3 regions of the Nitrosomonas sp. PY1 genome follow, and region 1 is predicted to be linked to each of the others. Evidence: predicted binding sites of a transcription regulator. Region 1 holds the regulator's gene; each other region holds the start of a gene.

The links. The regulator sigma-54, encoded in region 1, starts transcription at its own class of promoters, with help from an activator protein. The targets are predictions, from matches to a motif close to TGGCACNNTTCCTGCT.
Region 2: a site for sigma-54 is predicted at 2,293-2,308, ahead of flgB (flagellar basal body rod protein FlgB). Genes of this name have one in related genera too.
Region 3: a site for sigma-54 is predicted at 3,797-3,812, ahead of W03_RS04365 (prepilin-type N-terminal cleavage/methylation domain-containing protein). Genes of this name have one in related genera too.

What each region holds. Positions count from the first base shown of each region.
Region 1 covers NZ_BQXC01000001.1:526,418-532,847, reverse strand. The annotation lists gene lptA (lipopolysaccharide transport periplasmic protein LptA) at 1-81, shown strand, start outside; gene lptB (LPS export ABC transporter ATP-binding protein) at 119-841, shown strand; gene W03_RS02380 (RNA polymerase factor sigma-54) at 894-2,345, shown strand; gene hpf (ribosome hibernation-promoting factor, HPF/YfiA family) at 2,364-2,690, shown strand; gene W03_RS02370 (PTS sugar transporter subunit IIA) at 2,778-3,245, shown strand; gene hprK (HPr(Ser) kinase/phosphatase) at 3,232-4,185, shown strand; partial or broken gene W03_RS02360 (hypothetical protein) at 4,410-4,589, shown strand; gene W03_RS02355 (5-formyltetrahydrofolate cyclo-ligase) at 4,830-5,426, opposite strand; gene mutY (A/G-specific adenine glycosylase) at 5,430-6,430, opposite strand, start outside.
Region 2 covers NZ_BQXC01000003.1:16,840-23,269, reverse strand. The annotation lists gene W03_RS13035 (CusA/CzcA family heavy metal efflux RND transporter) at 1-500, shown strand, start outside; gene W03_RS13030 (efflux RND transporter periplasmic adaptor subunit) at 502-1,761, shown strand; gene flgB (flagellar basal body rod protein FlgB) at 2,350-2,766, shown strand; gene W03_RS13020 (transposase) at 3,184-3,525, opposite strand; partial or broken gene W03_RS13015 (transposase) at 3,560-3,898, shown strand; gene W03_RS13010 (hypothetical protein) at 4,628-5,089, shown strand; gene W03_RS13005 (TlpA disulfide reductase family protein) at 5,202-5,711, shown strand; gene W03_RS13000 (conjugal transfer protein TrbN) at 6,049-6,430, opposite strand, start outside.
Region 3 covers NZ_BQXC01000001.1:946,074-952,503, reverse strand. The annotation lists gene W03_RS04375 (carbon-nitrogen hydrolase family protein) at 1-671, opposite strand, end outside; gene glnE (bifunctional [glutamate--ammonia ligase]-adenylyl-L-tyrosine phosphorylase/[glutamate--ammonia-ligase] adenylyltransferase) at 872-3,679, shown strand; gene W03_RS04365 (prepilin-type N-terminal cleavage/methylation domain-containing protein) at 3,868-4,296, shown strand; gene W03_RS04360 (GspE/PulE family protein) at 4,589-6,430, opposite strand, start outside.

The sequences.
Region 1 (6,430 bases):
GGAAATGATAATCGCAATATCGAATCAGCTCCCAACAAAAGAGTGCATATCACCATTCAACCCAAGAATAAATCAGAATAACTAACCTGCGTAGCATCGAAATAAGTGGCAATCTGGAATGAGTGAATTAAAAGCAAATCAACTGAGAAAAAGTTATAAATCACGCACCGTAGTTAAAGATGTGTCATTTTCGTTAAATAGCGGTGAAGTCGTTGGACTACTAGGCCCCAACGGTGCTGGCAAGACTACTTGCTTTTATATGGTAGTTGGACTTGTTGGCTTGGATGGAGGTGAAATAACATTGGATGATATTGACCTCAGCCGATTACCCATTCATCATCGCGCAAAACTTGGTTTAAGCTATTTACCCCAAGAGACTTCTATTTTTCGACGCTTAACCGTTGAAGAGAATATTTTAGGAGTATTAGAATTACAAAATTTCGGAGAGGACGAAAAACAATGCCATTTAGATAGCCTATTAAACGATTTACATATCTCACATTTGCGCAATAATTCCGCTATGAGTTTGTCCGGTGGCGAACGCCGACGTGTTGAAATTGCACGAGCTTTGGCATCGCAACCAAGGTTTATCTTACTAGATGAGCCGTTTGCAGGTGTTGATCCAATTGCCGTCATCGATATTCAAAAAGTTGTTGCATTTCTTAAGCAGCTCAACATTGGTGTTTTGATTACCGATCATAATGTTCGAGAAACTTTGGGAATTTGTGATCGGGCCTATATCATCAGCGAAGGACATGTACTGGCAAAAGGAAAACCTGAGGAGATCATTCATGACGAACGAGTCAGAGCAGTTTATTTGGGTGAACATTTTAAACTGTAACATAATGAATAAAAAATTAAATTTCTAACACAATGATCGTTTTCTTGGAATCATGAAACCAGCACTGCAACTAAAGCTTTCGCATCAACTTAAATTGACACCTCAACTGCAGCAATCGATACGATTGTTGCAGCTCTCTACTATTGAGTTAAGTCAAGAAATCGAGCGGATTGTGCAAGAAAATCCGTTGCTGGAGTTGTTGGATACTCATCGAATACCGGTCAATGATGATTGCTCAGAAATAGAGATTGAATCTAGCAATCATGAAACTAACAATGAAAGTAAAATTACTGAAACGCTCCCCTCAGAAGATTCGAATATAAACGACAAAGAATATGATAGCGGTCCGGAATGGCAACAGGAAGATTTCCCAACATACCAGGCTTTAGAGGACGATGACTACGATGGACCTCAAATTCCTGCAAAACCTATCACTTTACGAGAACATTTGCTTACTCAGGTCGCCTGCTCACAAAGAATTTCTGAATTCACCCGAGAAATTATCACTCTGTTGATTGACAGCTTGGATGAAGACGGCTATCTGACACAATCTTTGGATGAATTGAATGCATTCTTACCACCCGAATTTGAAATCGACCCCAATGATTTAGAAGTTGCTTTGCAAGACTTACAAACACTCGATCCAGTTGGCGTAGGTGCACGCAATTTGCAAGAATGTCTGCTCATACAGTTGCAAGCCATGCCTGAAAAAACACCTTATCGAAACGAAGCTTTTAAAATTATTGCGGAGTACTTACAGATTTGGGCATCTCATGACTACAGTCAAATTAAAAAATTACTGGGATGCGATGATAAGGCACTACAAGCAATTCAGAAGTTAATCACACATCTAAATCCAAAGCCTGGCTCAGAATTTAACGCATCGATCGAACGATATGTTATACCTGACATTATTATAAAAAAGAAAAATAACACTTGGATTGCGGAGCTCAATATGGCTGCTTTACCGCGTCTAAATATTAATCGTCTGTATGCTAACATACTAAAACAAAATGCCACTAATAATCTATCAAGTCAACTGACTGAGGCTAAGTGGCTGATCAAGAATATCCAACAACGCTCACAAACAATTTTGCAAGTCGCCACTGCTATTGTCGCACGCCAACAACAATTTTTTGAACATGGAGAAGTAGCTATGCGACCACTCGTTCTCAGAGAGATCGCAGAAACATTAAATCTACACGAATCAACGGTCTCACGAGTAACAACACAGAAATTTATGCATACACCGCGTGGTATCTTTGAACTTAAATATTTTTTCGGTAGCCGCTTGGCAACAGATACTGGCGGTGCTTGCTCAGCTACAGCAATTCGCGCGCTGATTAAAGAATTAGTTAAGCAAGAAAACACTAAAAAACCTTTAAGCGATAGTAAAATTGCTGCGGTTTTAATGCAACAAGGAATCGTTGTCGCACGCAGAACCATCACCAAGTACCGGGAAATATTACAAATCCCTCCAGCTAATCTTCGCAAAACATTTTAAATAGAATAAAGGATTACTATGAATCTTAAGCTTATCGGCAATCACGTAGAAATTACTGAAGCATTGCGTGAATACGTTACTTCAAAAATCGGTAAAATAACACGGCATTTCGATCATGTTATTGATGTTAGCGTCATCTTGTCGGTAGAAAAGCTAGTACAAAAAGCAGAGGCAAACATTCATATTCGCGGTAAAGATATTTTTGTCGAAACAGAAAGTGAAAACATGTACGCATCGATTGACAGTTTGGTCGATAAATTAGATAGGCAAATACTTAAACATAAAGAAAAGAATCTTGAAAAACGCAATCATAGTGGATTAAAAGATCATGATTTTGAATCTTAAGCACATTAACTTTTTCATAAAGACTGTCACACAAATGCGTATTAACAATATTCCGTCAAAATAATTATTAAAAAAAACAAATTCTTAATGAATCTCATTTCTCAGCTACTTCCTCCAGCCAATGTCATTGTTGATTTAGATGTTGCCAGTAAAAAAAGGGTATTTGAACAAGCCGGATTATTATTCGAAAACACAAAACAAATTGCACGCAGTCAGGTTTTTGAAAGCTTATTTGCCCGCGAAAAACTCGGATCAACCGGTTTAGGGCAAGGCGTGGCAATTCCACACGGTCGTATCAAAGGATTGCGTGAAGCCGTAGCAGCATTAGTAACTTTAAAAGAACCGATTCCATTTGATGCCCCTGATGGTCAACCTGTCAATATCGCTTGTATTTTGCTCGTCCCAGAAAAAGCTACCGACCAGCATTTACAGATCCTTAGTGAATTGGCGCAAATGTTTAGTGACAAACAATTTCGCGATAATCTTTTACGCCACAAAGATGGTGCTGCAATTCACCAAATGATTGCTGATTGGAAACCAAATGTCACAAATTAGCATCGCGCAATTATTTGAAGACAAGAAGGAAAAGCTTAAACTCAGTTGGGTTTCAGGCTACGAGGGAAACAATAAATTACTCACAGACGATTCTGTCTTACATAATGACAAAGAAGCCATTGGTTACTTGAACTTCATTCAACCTGATTGGATTCAAGTATTAAATAGCGACGGAATCAATTATTTAAACCGGCTCGATCCCCATACGTTAGAAAAAAAAATCAACCAATTGATACAAAGTAATATGGTTTGTATCATTATTGCGGATAATGCTGAGGCACCCAAGTCCATTCTTGCACTATCCAATGACGCCAACATCCCTTTGCTCAGATCCCCATATCCCAGCTCTGAGATCATCTGGGTAATTCGTACCTATCTCAGCAGTGTACTCGCGCCTTCTTGTATTTTACATGGTGTACTGTTGGATGTATTAGGTATGGGTGTATTGATCACAGGTGAAAGCGGTGTTGGTAAAAGTGAGTTGGCGCTTGAACTTATTAGCCGCGGACACGGCTTGGTTGCAGACGACATTGTAGAGTTGCGCCGCATTGCGCCTGAAACTCTTGAAGGACGTTGCCCTCCGATGTTGAGAGATTATCTGGAAGTTCGTGGATTAGGGATATTGAATATCCGCACCATTTTTGGTGAAACCGCGGTTAGGCGCCGCAAAAACATGAAATTGATTGTTCACTTACAAAATGGCGTCTCTGGAGATCAAGTAGCACTAGAACGCTTACCATTGAGCAATCTCAATCAAAACATCATGAACGTCGATATTCGCAAAGTAATCATCCCTGTTGCAGCGGGTCGCAATTTAGCGGTTCTGGTAGAAGCTGCTGTACGAAATTATGTGCTACAACTACGTGGTATCGATAGCACCAAGGATTTCATCGAACGGCAAGAACGTGAAATGGATAATTCTACAGAGACGAAAAATTGAACACTAAGGCAGTTCCGCCGTATAATTATCCACGACATTCTGCAAAACTTGAATGTCATTGATCCAATCAAGCTCTTCCCATACCCGATCAAAAAACCCGTCACACACGCGCTTACCGACGCATCCGGAATGCCTTACGGGAATTCGCCTGTTAGCGCAATTATTAGCTCACCGGTGCCTTAGAAAGCACCAAAGGTACTTTGGCATGGCAATGTTGAAAGAGCGCTAGACCGAAGGTTAAGAAACAGCAAATGCAATGGACGCAAGACCTCCATTATCTGTTACAAACGAAAACGGCGGCTCTGAATAACGATTTACACCGTCATTTTGAACACTGGTATCCGGGGTTAAAGATCGGGAAAAATACGGAAAGACATACATCAACTTTGAAAATGGTGGCCTGATTTGAAAAAACACACCACATTTTTTATGCCCTCCTATTGAAGGATTGATTTTGTCGTAGCTCGCATCTTGGATTATTTAAAAATCAATCACTCTCTCACTCCACGTTGGGGAGTAAAAAGCTAGGAGCTGTGGTAGTTTATCTATTATTTAAGCTAATCCACTACAACCTCTCTCTAGTCTTCTACATTTTAATAGTAAGTCTTACAAACACATGACTTTAAAGAATCCTTTAAACACAACTAATCTTCCCTATTTATCAGGTTGTCGTTACAACAAAAGGTACCCGCTTCTGTCACGATATACTGCATAGGTATGTCGTGCGATTGTGGATGGATATTTTCCAATCGCTGCAATTCAAACGCAATGCCGATAGTCAAAGGCAGGAGATCATAAGCAGCGAGCGTGCAGTCAAAATAGCCACTGCCATAACCTAAACGATACCCGTACGCATCAAACCCCACCATAGGAATCAACAATGCATTGGGCAACACTTGTCGAGAATCTATGGGTACTGCGATCCCATACGATCCGGTTTTCATTGCCATACCCGGTGTCCATTCACAGAAACGCAAAGCTTCATTCCGCTGAATAACTTCTGGGAGTGCTAAGGTAGCACCTCCATTGAGTAAGTATTGTGCGATGGCGCGCGGATCATACTCACCACGGAATGGCCAATAAATTCCAACAATCATCTTTTGCAGCTGCGGAAACTCTTGTTTGAGAAAATCAGTAATACTCTGACTCCATTGCTGGTGCGCTTCCGGTCGAATTGTTTCGCGCGCGGCAATCAGTTGTTTACGTTTTTCTTTACGCCAAGTCGACCAATCGGTATTCATCACTTATATAAAAATAGCCAAGTTATTCGATGATGAAAAAGTACGCTGCAATAACTTTCTAACCGGAGTTGGAATGCCACGCTCCAGAGCCTCAGAAGGATATATCCAGATCGAATCGTCAGACAAAGCCATCTTTTCCGATCGGATCGTCAACAGTTTTGGATAAATACGCAATTTAAAGTGAGTAAACTGATGATTCAAAATAGGCAATTCATGCAATGTTTTGACTTGGATATGCCACTGATCTGAGCAATACGCCGAAACATCCACTCCTGCACTGATTTCAGGTAGGCACCATAACCCACCCCAGATACCAGAAGTTGGTCTTTTTTGCAGAAATAATTTTCGATCTCGCAACAAAAACAAAAAAATGACTTCCTTTTGTGGTAGTGATTTGCGCGGTTTTGGTGTAGGTAGTTGATCTATACGACGCTCAATTGCAGCAATGCAATAACGATTTAACGGGCAGACTTCGCACGTCGGCGCACCCCGACTACAAACCGTTGCACCTAAATCCATTAACGCTTGCGTATAGGCTTCAATCTGGCCATTCTGATAATCATGAGGCAAAGCCTCTTCCGCTTTCTCCCAAAGTATTTTTTGCACCTTGGATTCGCTTGGAAAACCATCAATACCAAAATAACGCGCAAACACACGTTTAACATTGCCGTCCAAAATCGCTTCGCGCTGTCCAAACGAAAAAACTGCAATTGCCGCAGCAGTGGAGCGCCCTATCCCAGGCAATTGCTCCAGTGAGCATCGGTCGACAGGAAAGCGACATTGGTAGTTTGATGCCACTATACGTGCCGATGCATGCAAATTCCGTGCGCGCGAATAATAACCAAGACCGCTCCACAGCGCCAAGACAGCCTCCAATGGCGCATCTGCCAAGCTAGCGACAGTAGGAAAAGCCTGCATAAAACGATGATAATAAGGAATAACCGTATTGACCTGGGTTTGCTGCAGCATAATCTCGGATACCCAGATTGCATATGGATCACGAT
Region 2 (6,430 bases), on a different contig from region 1:
TTTCTAAGCAAAGAGTTAATGTTGCAGAAGCTACTGTCAAAGAAAGACGTTCACAATTTTTACCCAAATTAAGCGTGCAGTATGGCAAGCAAGAAATTTCTGGTCTGCCTGGGCTTCATCAATTTCAGGTTGGTATTGAGGTACCCTTATTTTTTGCACCAGAATTAGGAAGATCACAGGCTGCTAAAATAGAGCACACAATTGCCAACCACAATCTTCAGCAATCTCAATTAGAGCTAGCTGCGGCTTATCAAAATATACGCGAGCAGTACCTCAAATGGTTAAATTCATGGCAATACTATCGGGATGTGGCCCTTCCTATGGCTAAGGAGCAACAAACGGGTGCACTTACCGCCTACCGAGAAGGTGATATTGATTATGTAACATTCTTGCAAAATATGAGAGATTCTATACGCATAGAGATTGATTCGTGGAATGCTTTTGGCAGTTATTTAGATAGCCGCTACCAGATGGAATATTTTCTCAAAACATCAAATTAAAATGATAAATAGAAAGAAAATAAATATGAAAATGCACATCCAGTTTATATCTGTTTTGATATTAGCAATATTTTCTTTTGCCAGCTGTATGAACAAATCGGCTAACAACAAGAATGTTGAAGAAAATAGAAATCAAGCTTCTCTTAAAGATACTCATAGTAACATTAACCATTCTGATAGTGAAAAAGGCATAGGAGAGGTCCATCTTTCTGCACTAAAATTTAATAGTCTCGGAATAAAGGTCGGCAATATACCTACTCGTGCTCTTTCTGGAGTGGTGAACGCTAATGGTTGGTTGGAATTGTTTCCTCAACATAAAGCCGTAATTACAAGTATTTTGGGAGCTAATATTACTGAAATAAAAGTAATTGAAGGAGAAAAGGTAAAAAAAGATCAGATACTAGCCTATCTTTCACATCCCAATCTAGTTAACTTACAGACTGCATATATAAGTACTTATAATCAGAAGCAATTTCTAGAGAAAGAATACCATCGCCAACAAAGGCTTTATGATGAAAAAATTGGCTCAGGTAAGACTTATCAGCAAACAAAAGCAAATTACCAAACTATAAAAAGTGAAGTAGAAGGTTATGAAGCGCAATTAAAGCAATTAAGGCTTGATGTAAAAAAACTGAAAAACGGTAATATTTCTCAATACGTTCCAGTAGTAAGTCCGATAGATGGCTATATTGAAAAAATATTGGTACAAACAGGACAATTTGTGGATCCTCAAACCCAAATACTTAGGGTTATAAATAATGATTTTATACATGCCGATCTAATGGTATTTGAAAAAGATGTGCACAAAGTAAAAAAAGGTCAAAAAGTATCATTCACGGTAGAGTCAGTTCCGGATAAAAACTTATCAGCCACAATTTTTTCTGTTGAAAAGAATTTCGAGAGAGACCCGAGAGTAGTTCGTGTGCATGCCGAGATTGATCAAAAAGAATATTACCTTATTCCAGGTATGTATATCCATGGAGAAATCTATACAGATAATTCATCGGTTACCGTGCTACCAGAAGAAGCTATCGTTGTAGAGAATGGTAAGCCTTACATTTTTCTTGTAGAAGAAAACGAGAGAAGTGATGAAATGGAATGGGTATTTAATCCTATTGAAATCAGGACAGGCATTTCTAATCAAGGTTGGGTGGAAGTTAAGCTCCTTGAACCACTAACTGAAAATACTAAAGTAGCATTGAACAATGCTTATTACCTGATCTCAGAAATAAAGAAAGGCGAGACATCGCATGAGCATTAGAATGTATAAAGTATGAGTTTTTTATTAATTATTACAGGAGTTTGTTAAGCGCGCCTGGCAAATTTGAATGGCATGCTTGAGTATATTTCTACCTACTTCTATAACTAAAATTCGTTTAGCCACCAAACTACTGGGGAATGAGCTATAGTCAAATCTGGTGTATAAAGAATCAAGCTTCAATGCTCAGACTGAACAACCCATGATTGGTGTGCTGCTGACGTTAAACGATCCAGCATTTACCGATATACAAAAGTTACACATAAAAGACTTGATGAGCACACTTGATATTTTATCTAGCTCATCATGGCGGTGTTTCAGTTGTGCGTACTGGAATGTTGTTGCGGATCCCCGTTTAGTAGAGTAGAGGAGTGATACGGAAAACCAGGTCGGTTAGGCTGACACAGCCGATGAGCAATAAATAGTTGCCATATGGATAATCTTAAACGGGTGTTTAATAATCTAGATTTAAAGATAACATCTATTCCATGTCTTTTCGTGGGTTGGTCGCTTAATAAATACCTTTACTATATCTGGCATGTTAAATGCGCGTTCAAACATTGATAAATATATTTAATCAGGAGTTATACAATGATTAGCAAACTTGATAGAGATCAAGAGTTAAATTTATACCACCAAGCTTTGAATTTAAGAACTGCAAGGCAAGAATTGCTTTCAAGCAATATAGCAAATGCAGACACCCCTAATTATAAGGCGAAAGATATTGATTTTTCTAGTGTACTACGTGAAAAACTCTCATCAACAACAAATACAACCCAAGTTGGTTTAACGACAACATCATCAGGGCATATTAGCATCGATCCAACAAGGATCCCTGGAGGGAATTTATTATATCGTGTTCCTTTGCAACCTAGTGCAGATGGAAACACAGTAGATATGAATACGGAGCGTACCCAGTTCGCCGATAACGCTATTAGATATGATGCAATCATAACACTTATCAAGGATAAGTTTAGTGACTTATCCTTAGCCATGCAGGAAAGATAAATACATCTTTATTTAATGTATTCGATAGATAGAGCGTAGCGATGTCAACACAATCTCAACGCGTGAACCGGCATACCAAAGAGGTTAAGCTTTATACTTGAAAATTTTCATTTTTTCGTTATAACCAATTTTCAGCTTATCAATAGATAGAAATATTGGCTATGTTTAATTCATTGTGGAAACTGTCCTATTGTTCTGATAGATGATAGTTGGTGTGAGACTTTAACCGAAGGAATCGATTATTCTATGCTAGCTCAGATAATTACTGAGAAACCTTTGCAAAACTTCCTATAGTCCTAAGAATCGCTATAAATTCTGATTTCTTGAAGATTGATCAGGTAATATATTTGTAATTTCTGGTCAAATTCCTAGATTGATCACTTAAGGGATATAACTGCCTCAGAAGACGCATTTTTTCTATGATAATGTTGGTAATAGGCTATCAATATACAATTTGGGTAGCCTTTTAAGGTTGTATGCAATGGCTTGTAAGAGATGCCAAGTATGCGCTTTGGCTAGACCACAGTAACGCAGAATTTTACTGCCAAACCACCGCACCTGACTACCAAAGGTTCGTTCCACAACATAGCGGGATTGGGCAATTAAACGATTGCGTTGTAATTGCCGTCGTGTCAGCGGCTTATTCTTTACTGCCTTATCTTGGATACCGTTTTTAATACTGCGTGATTTCAAAGCGTCACTATGTTTCTGACTACAATAGGCTTTATCAGCATGAATCCGAGCGCCTGGCTTTATCAAGTAGCCTCAGCAGCGGTTTGCTGTCGTGACAATTGGCAGCTGTGGTTTCAACGTTGAGTTCGGCAAGCGATGCAAGGAAATGGGCGTACGCCCCTCGATGGGCAGTGTAGGTGATGCCTATGATAACGCAATGGCTGAGAGCTTTTTTGCCAGCCTGGAATGTGAATTGATCGATAGGCGCTCCTGGAAAAACAAAACTGAAGCAAGGCTGGCCATATTTACCTGGATCGAGTCCTGGTACAACCCCACTCGCACGCATTCCGGGCTAGGATATTTATCACCGAACAATTTTGAGAGAAAATTGAATGAGAAAAATCAAATCACGATAAACCGCAATCCGCTTTCACAGATCGAGACTTTCTCGACCCCATGAAAAAACTGTCCGTCAAAATGGGACAACTCCATACAGAGAATATTGAACGCGGCATCCCAAAATATCGACAAGCCTTGGAAATATTACCTATCTCATCTGCATATTTCAGTATTCTTACTTTGCGTTTTACAGCTCTTTCTTCGTCTTACGTCATATCGGACCTCCATGTAATTAATTTTTACACGAACTGCCCTACAGCTTCCGGCATTCTCACAATTTGAATGTTGCAGGGCCTTTGAGACATACAGCAGCAATCGAACCGACACCCTGTACCCACAGAATTTGAAGATCAGTATGTCGATTGCAAATATCTGCGAAATTACAAGTGCTAGGCACCCGTTTGATCGGGTGAGTCCTACCGATAATGACCCCGCTTCGTTTATTATTACACGCAATTTAGTAGTAAATCCACTACCCTCATCATGTAATGGTACTAGCGTAAATATCGAAGTGAGGCCATCGGGCAAGTAGATTAATCGCGTGTAATTGACGAACAACAGATGTGGTCACGACCGTAAATCGACTGAATTTGGAACCTCCTTGCGCCTTGCCATAACGGTAATAATCGATAAGCTATTGCAAACTTGTCGATTTTTTATTGGTAGAGGTGCGACATTTTGTCGCATTGCTATTTGTTTGTCGGAAAAAGATAATATGAGTAGGTGCAAATGTATGGTGGAGTTCCAGAAGTAGTTCAGTACGTCATTAACGACGCGAGGAGAATTAATTATGCAATTTAGAATCCTGAAAAAATTGTCAGTCAGCATTGTGATGATGGCGTGCACATTGGGGTATACGCCTATCAGTGGAGCGGATGAAGGTGGTGCAGTATTGGATCCAACAGCAACCGTTAGAAATTTTACCGGTTATGCGCAAGTCACCTGCTTTGATAACGGCAATGGACCGGCTGATTATTTAGAAGCCGATATCACAGACCTTTCCGCTCCAGTAGAGCATTTATTGGTTAATTTACTGTTGCTAAAGGGTGACCGGGCGATTGGTGTCAGCGATACACTTTCAGGAGATGCAAATCCAAGCCCATCCATTATACTGCAAGGAGGGAATGGGGTTTATTTGTTGGTGGTAAACAAAACCGATGTGGGCGCAAGGCAATTCGTAGTCGACTATCATTGTAAGACAGCAACAGGTGTTCATACTGGAACAGATATAAATGTCAAACAGTTTGAGTGATATCAAATTGAATCACATTTATTCGATCTCCTAGTTTCTTATTATGATGAATCTAGAGGCGATTAAGTAGTGTCCTCAGATGATTCAAGTAATCAGTGAAGGTACTAGAACAATGATTAAGAAAATAAAGTGGTTATTTTTTATAATTCCAATGTTGAGTCTGTTTACGACGACATCGCTTGCGGAACACTTGGATCAGGTATCACCTTCCTGCGCATTGACTACATTGGATGGTAACCCCACGCATAATTTGCAGGAATTGAAAGGGAAAGTTGTTTACGTGGATTTTTGGGCATCATGGTGCCCGCCTTGTGTCAAATCTTTTCCTTTCTTGAATGAACTCGATCATGAACTGAAGGATAAGGGTTTGCAAATAATCGGTATCAATCTGGATGAAAAATTAGCCGATGCGCAAGAATTTATCGCTAAACATCCAGTGGATTTTTCGATTGTTGCGGATACAAGTAAGCAATGCGCCAAGAGTTTTGAAGTAATGGCGATGCCAACATCCTATTTAATTGACCGGAAAGGAAACGTTCGTCATATTCATCAAGGATTCCGTCCTGCTGAATCTGAAGAGTTACGTGCATTAATTACTCAATTGGTGATGGAACGTCTATAGAAATCCACAGCGATGATCCTAATTGTTATGAAAGAAATCCAATAAGCTATGGTTGGATTAATACTTGTAATCAGTATCGGTTAGATAAGTTGTGTCAATGTGGCTTCATAGGAAATTTAGACATGATGCCCCCCTCCTTGCATATCTAACAGATGTTAAAGAAGAATGACTAAATCATGTACACTCGTATATCGGTTATAGCAGATTCTCTGGTTTGACAAACATTGTCATGTAATTTTTCTGCTTTCATTTAAGGCACCAATCAGGAGTCTATTATCCCTCTAGACTTAGCGCATTCATCTACAGATTTATCCACAAATTTTGTGGAAAAGATTTATTACTTATTATTGGCATTTGACGAAGGAAAGCGTTCTTCCAACCAATCCGCCCATTTTACAGACTTGGCAATCAAATCAGCTCGATACTTTGAATTATATTTTGGAGTACGCGAATGATAATTGGCTGCTTTCGTCCAGATATCGCCTTTATCATTTTTGATATGTAGCCGCACACGCCATGCGGCCAGATCATAGGCATAACAACCCGCATTGGCTACATGAGCAGGCGTGATTCCATATTTGGATAAATCCTGAAGATACCCGGTATTAAACTGCATCGAGCCGACGTCGTGAGTACCGTTACTGTTACGCACCCATTGCCCCGGTTTGCCGCCCTCTTTTTCGGCTATCGCCAGCAAGATATTGGCTGGTATTTCATAC
Region 3 (6,430 bases), 420 kb from region 1:
GGCGCAATCACATAAGCCATATTTTCAACAGCACGCGCACGAACCAGCACTTCCCAATGTGCTTTTCCAGTAATTGCCGTAAATGCAGCCGGTGCCAGAATGATATCAACTTTGTTCATACTGCGAAACAATTCGGGGAAACGTAAATCGTAGCATATCGACAAACCCATTCGGCCAAATGGTGAATCCACCGTAACCACCTTATCTCCGGCCATAATGGTTTTTTCCTCGGCGTAATGCTCGCTGCCCAATTGCAGGCCAAATAAATGAATCTTGTCATAACGTGCAGCCAATTCGCCATTATCAGCATATACTAGGCAACTGTTATAAACTTTATTGGGATCCGGTGTCGCAAGCGGCACAGATCCTCCCACCAACCATATTTTGTGGCGTTTGGCTGTATCGCTTAGAAATTTCTGTATCGGCCCTTCTCCTGGTTGTTCGCGCACCGCTAACTTGTCGGTATCCTTCATTCCCATAATGCAAAAATACTCTGGCAACACAATCAGCTGAGCGCGTTGTATTACCGCCTCTTCAATCCAACGAGCCGCTTCTTCTAAATTAGCCGAAACACTCGGTCCCGAAGCCATTTGAATGGCCGCCACACGAAAACTACCCAGTTTCCCATGCTCAGTCGCTCGTTGATATTGTTCATGAGTATTTTTTAACATTTTTTACAGTACCGCAATGATTATGATATACCTAACTAATTTCAACCGGATATCTGAAATCTTCATTTTCTCTATCCCTATTATGGTTTTAATAGTACCAGGTTATTTTATTTTTATTGTGATAATAAACAGAAATTTTCTCTCGTATATTGGATTTTACCATCGACTTTGCCAGCATACTATTTGATTTACAATACATCATGCCTAATTTAGATTCACTACCAGACACACGACTGTCTAATGCGATTGCTCATAGTCGATACGCACAAAGACTCCTTACCAGTGAGCCTGAAAGAATCCATGCCTTGACAAAAACGTTTCAACGATCCTTTGATCGCAATGAAATGCAAGCTTTCTTAAACTCGCACACCGAACAAATTACCAACGAAGATAAGCTGCACCAGATACTTCGCGATTTACGCAAACAAGTCATGCTACGTTTAATTGTACGCGACATCAATGGCTTGGCAGATCTCGCCGAAGTAATGAAAAGTATGACTGAATTGGCCGAAACCACCATTCAATTCGCGCTTTGGCATCACGAAAACTGGCTCACACAGCCTGATCGCTTTGGCTTTCCGCAAGGCGAATCTAGCAACACCACGCAGCATTTACTGGTAGTCGCAATGGGAAAATTGGGCGGTGGAGAATTGAATGTCTCTTCAGATGTTGATCTTATCTTTGTCTATCCTGAGGATGGCGAAACAAACGGCAACAAGTGCATTTCCAATCACGAATTTTTTGCCAGGCTCGGTCGCAAACTGATTGTCAGTCTCAATGATTACACCATAGATGGATATGTATTCCGTGTAGATATGCGTTTACGTCCGCACGGCGAGAACAGTCCGCTCGCAATCAGCTTTCCAATGCTGGAGGACTATTTCATCAAGCAAGGACGCGAATGGGAGCGCCATGCCTGGATCAAAGGCCGCGTGGTCGCCCGCTATTCTGCGAACAACAAAGAAACAGAATTCGTAGAATCGATTTTGACAGAAAGAATCGTTCGTCCCTTCGTATTTCGCAAATATCTTGATTTTGGCGCTTATGAATCGATGCGGAAACTTCATGCGCAAATCCGCAAGGAAGTTGAACGTCGAGAGCTACATGACAATATCAAACTCGGTCCTGGCGGTATCCGCGAAATTGAATTTATTGCGCAAGTTTTTCAACTCATACGGGGTGGGCGTGATGTCGATTGGTATATCCGTCCTACATTGAGCGTATTACAACGGTTACAAGAAAAACAACAGCTACCGGAACAAACCGTAACCGAACTCACCGAAGCCTATTTTTTCTTGCGTAAACTTGAGCATCGCCTGCAATATTTGGATGACCAGCAAACACAAACATTACCAACAAATCCAGATGATCAGCATCTGATCACCATCAGCATGGGATTCGCCAATTACGATGCTTTCATGCAGCAACTCGACATCCATCGCAACAACGTTAGCCAGCACTTTGATCTTATTTTTGCCACACCCAAGAAATCTATTTCTCATGACACGCTCACCTCATTGTGGCGCACCGAAGTACAGAATATTTCAGACACCAAAGCAGCCACCACGAAACTCAGCACGCTGGGCTTCGTTGAACCGGAGAAAATATCCAAACGATTACGTTTATTTTATCAGGGTGATTTCTATCATTTGCTGTCGGAATACACGCAACAACAAATGACCGCGCTCATTCCGTTATTGATTGAAGCTGCCGCCAAACGCCCACCTGTCGAAATTACGTTCGAGCGTATGTTGCAACTACTGGAAAAAATCAGCGTGCAAACAGCCTATATTTCATTGCTGCGAGAACATCCACACACCCTACAACGGGTTGCAGAATTGGTCAGTATCAGCCAATGGGTCAGTGATTATCTTGGGCGCCATCCGATTTTATTGGATGAATTACTGCGTCGCGACGTACCGAACCCAGTGCCTGATTGGTCAGCATTACGCAGTGAATTGATTTATCAATTGAATCATGCCAACAATCCAAAAATTGATAGCGTCGAATGGCAAATGGACGTATTGCGTCACTTTCAACACGCTCAAGTATTTCGCCTCTTGGTAACCGACCTGGAAGGATCCTTGCTGCTGGAAACGCTCAGCGATCATTTGACCGCACTAGCGGACCTGATACTGGATACTGTATTGCAACTGGCATGGCAAGGATTAAAAAAACGACATCGCGAAACGCCTGCTTTCGCAATCATCGGCTATGGCAAGCTCGGTGGAAAGGAGTTGGGCTATGTTTCCGATCTCGACCTAGTGTTTCTTTTTCAAGACGATCATCCCGATGCCGCAGAAATTTATGCCAAACTTGCACAAAGCATCAATTCATGGCTAACTCGCCCGACGTCGGCTGGATTACTGTACGATACCGACCTGCGCTTACGTCCGAATGGTGACTCTGGTTTGCTAGTACATTCCATGGATGCTTTTACACAATACCAGCAAGAACAGGCTTGGGTATGGGAACATCAGGCGTTAACCCGTGCGCGGTATGTTGTCGGTGATACACATGTTGGTGCGTTGTTCGAAAGCATACGCAAAACGATTTTGTGCAAACAACGCAATCCAACCGAACTCCGTCACGAAATACTTAAAATGCGCCAAAAAATGCTCGATGCACATCCTAACTCCACCACGCTGTTCGATATCAAACATGACCGCGGCGGTATTATCGATGTCGAATTCATTGTGCAATACCTAGTATTAGGTTTTTCACAACAATTTCCACAATTGACAGGCAACATCGGCAATATCGCATTACTCAAACTGGCCGCCGAGCTTGGATTAATTTCAACCGGCAAAGCAGAAAAAGTCCGCATCGCCTATCGTGAATTTCGCCGCTTGCAGCATCGGCAACGCCTGAGCGGCGATACCGACAGCATATATAATGCCACCACAAAGACCCCAGCGCAGCAATTTACCCGCGTGGAAGGCAGCCATTTGCAAGAAGACCGTTTAACGGTGCTTTCTTTGTGGGAAGATGTTTTTGGAGACGAATAATGCTTTTTGGAAAATTAAAGATTCATCACAAAAATCACAATGATAGAAAAATATATAAAAATTAACATGATGAATATAGAATACTTTTACAAAAATACTATACCCTTTCAAAATTTCTGGCACGACTCCTGCTTAATAACTCGCACACACGTTTTGTGTGCCTTACACAACCTAAAGGAGAATGAAACATGCAACAAATACAAAAAGGTTTTACATTGATCGAATTGATGATTGTTGTTGCTATTATTGGTATTTTGGCTGCTGTGGCAGTGCCTGCTTATCAAACATACACAACCAAAGCCAGATTCAGTGAAGTCGTATCAGCCGCAGCACCGCTGAAACTGGCACTAGAACTATGCTTTCAAGAACAATCTTCTCTGCTCAATTGCACTCATGGTGCCAATAGCGTACCTGGGCAAATTGGCGCAACAGGACAAATACAATCGGGCGTAATCTCTGGTAATACGGCAACATCTGCAGTGATAACAATGACACCAGCAGCTACAAATGGACTTGTAGCTGGCGATACTTTCATCCTCACAGGAACTGCCGCTAGTGCCACATCTCCGATACAGTGGGCTAAATCAGGCGGATGCGTAGCGAAAGGATTCTGTTAATTTAAAAGCTTACATGAAGCCAAAGTAATCTATCTAGATCTGCACAAAAAACCGCTCTTCCTAGAGCGGTTTTTTTATTCTGTTTTGCTACATTTAACAATCGAATAGGCATTTTAAAGACCTCCACATGACTATGTTTTTAAGCTTCTCTGTTCATTTCCGGTATATATAAATCAAATACCTGTGATTTTTTTGTAGTCGAGGAAATCAGTTATGCAGAGGTGTCTTTTAGATTCTTCTATGAGTGCTTATTTGCGTCAAAAAGTGACAATTTTTGTCACTTTCTCCCAACCTACTTGATACACACGACCCGTACTTGGTGAATATCCGTAATACCTTGCAGTACTTTTTCAATACCATCCTGTTTCAACGTACGCATGCCGTCACCCAATGCAGTGACTAACATATCCGCGACACGGGCATGTTCCTGGATATTCTTTTTCAATGCATCGCTCGCTGTCATCAACTCGTGCAAACCGACGCGCCCCCTAAAACCGGTATTGGCACATTCATCGCAGCCTACCGGCTTGTACAATGTAATCTGACCATCCTCATCACCGTATTGCTCTTTCCAATCGTCGAGGATTTCTTGCCGCGAGGCTTCGGGGTTCGCTTTAAAGCGGTCGATATGATTCAACTCTTCGCAATATTCGAGTAGTAACGCATTAAGCTCTTGTTCTGTGGCAACATGCGCTTGTTTGCATTTGCATAACCGTTTGGCAAGACGCTGCGCCAACACCCCTAGCAAGGCATCGGCAAAGTTAAACGGATCCATCCCCATATCGAGCAAACGGATGACCGACTCCGGCGCACTGTTGGTATGCAGCGTGGCGAACACCAAATGCCCAGTTAGCGAAGCTTCGATACCGATACCGGTCGTCTCCTTGTCGCGCATCTCACCCACCATGATGATATCGGGATCGGCTCGCAAAAAAGAACGCATGATCGCAGGGAAAGTCAGTCCCGCTTTGACATTGATTTGCACCTGACGCAAGCCTTTTTGTGTAATCTCGACAGGATCTTCCGCAGTCCATATTTTAGTATCGGTACGGTTGAGGAATTTCAGGATCGAATGCAGCGTGGTGGTCTTACCGGAACCGGTTGGGCCACACACAAAAAATAATCCGTACGGTTTACTGATGATTTTTTTCAATTCTTCCTGGTTGTGTGCGGTAAATCCCATTTTTTCCAATGGAATGGGCTCTCCTGCCGCTAAAATACGCATCACTACGTCTTCCATACCACCCGCAGAAGGAATCGTGGCGACACGCAATTCAATATCTAAAGGCGCATACTTACGGAATTTAATTTTCCCATCCTGAGGTTTGCGTTTTTCCGAAATATCCAAATCGCACATGATCTTGATACGAGTAATCAACGGATTCCGGTAACTGGCAGGAATTTCGATATACGGCATCAACGAACCATCCTTACGGAAGCGGATTTTAGTTTTTTCCTTACCCCCATAGGGTTCGATATGAATATCGGATACCCCCATTTTATGGGCATCGATGATGATCTTATTCACCAACTTGACCAATTCATTGTCAGAAGCAGCAGATGATTCTTCATTAAGGCTAACACCTTCTTCGTTATCTCCTTCATCCATTCCACCCAACATTTCATTGATATCGCCCGATGCGACATCATCCGCATTCACACCGTAAAACTGCTCAATGGTTTGGTTAAATTCTCGGTGTGTAGTAACGGTATAAATAACCTTATGCTTGGGAAAAATATTATTGACGATACGCTGCGACTTAATCAATTCAGGATCAAGCGCTAATATCGTCACCTCATCCTTGGTTTCATCAACCGGCAACCAACCATTGTTCTCGATATAGTCTTTTTTTAAGTTTTTCAACAATGAGAAAGGTTTGATCCGATCCACCTTATAGCCCTCATAAGGCACATTGAAAAACAAAGACAATGCCTGACCAACTTGCGGTGCCTTAACCTCTAACTCGTCAATAAGAATATCTTCTAGCTCACAGCGCTTATTTCGTGCCGTAAGCACGGCCTGCTCATACTGATCGGCTGAAATAATGCGACCAAAAATCAGATGATCGTATTTTGATTTGGCTACTTGGGCAATTTTAGGCTGCGGTTGTAAGATTCCGGACAGCGCACAACC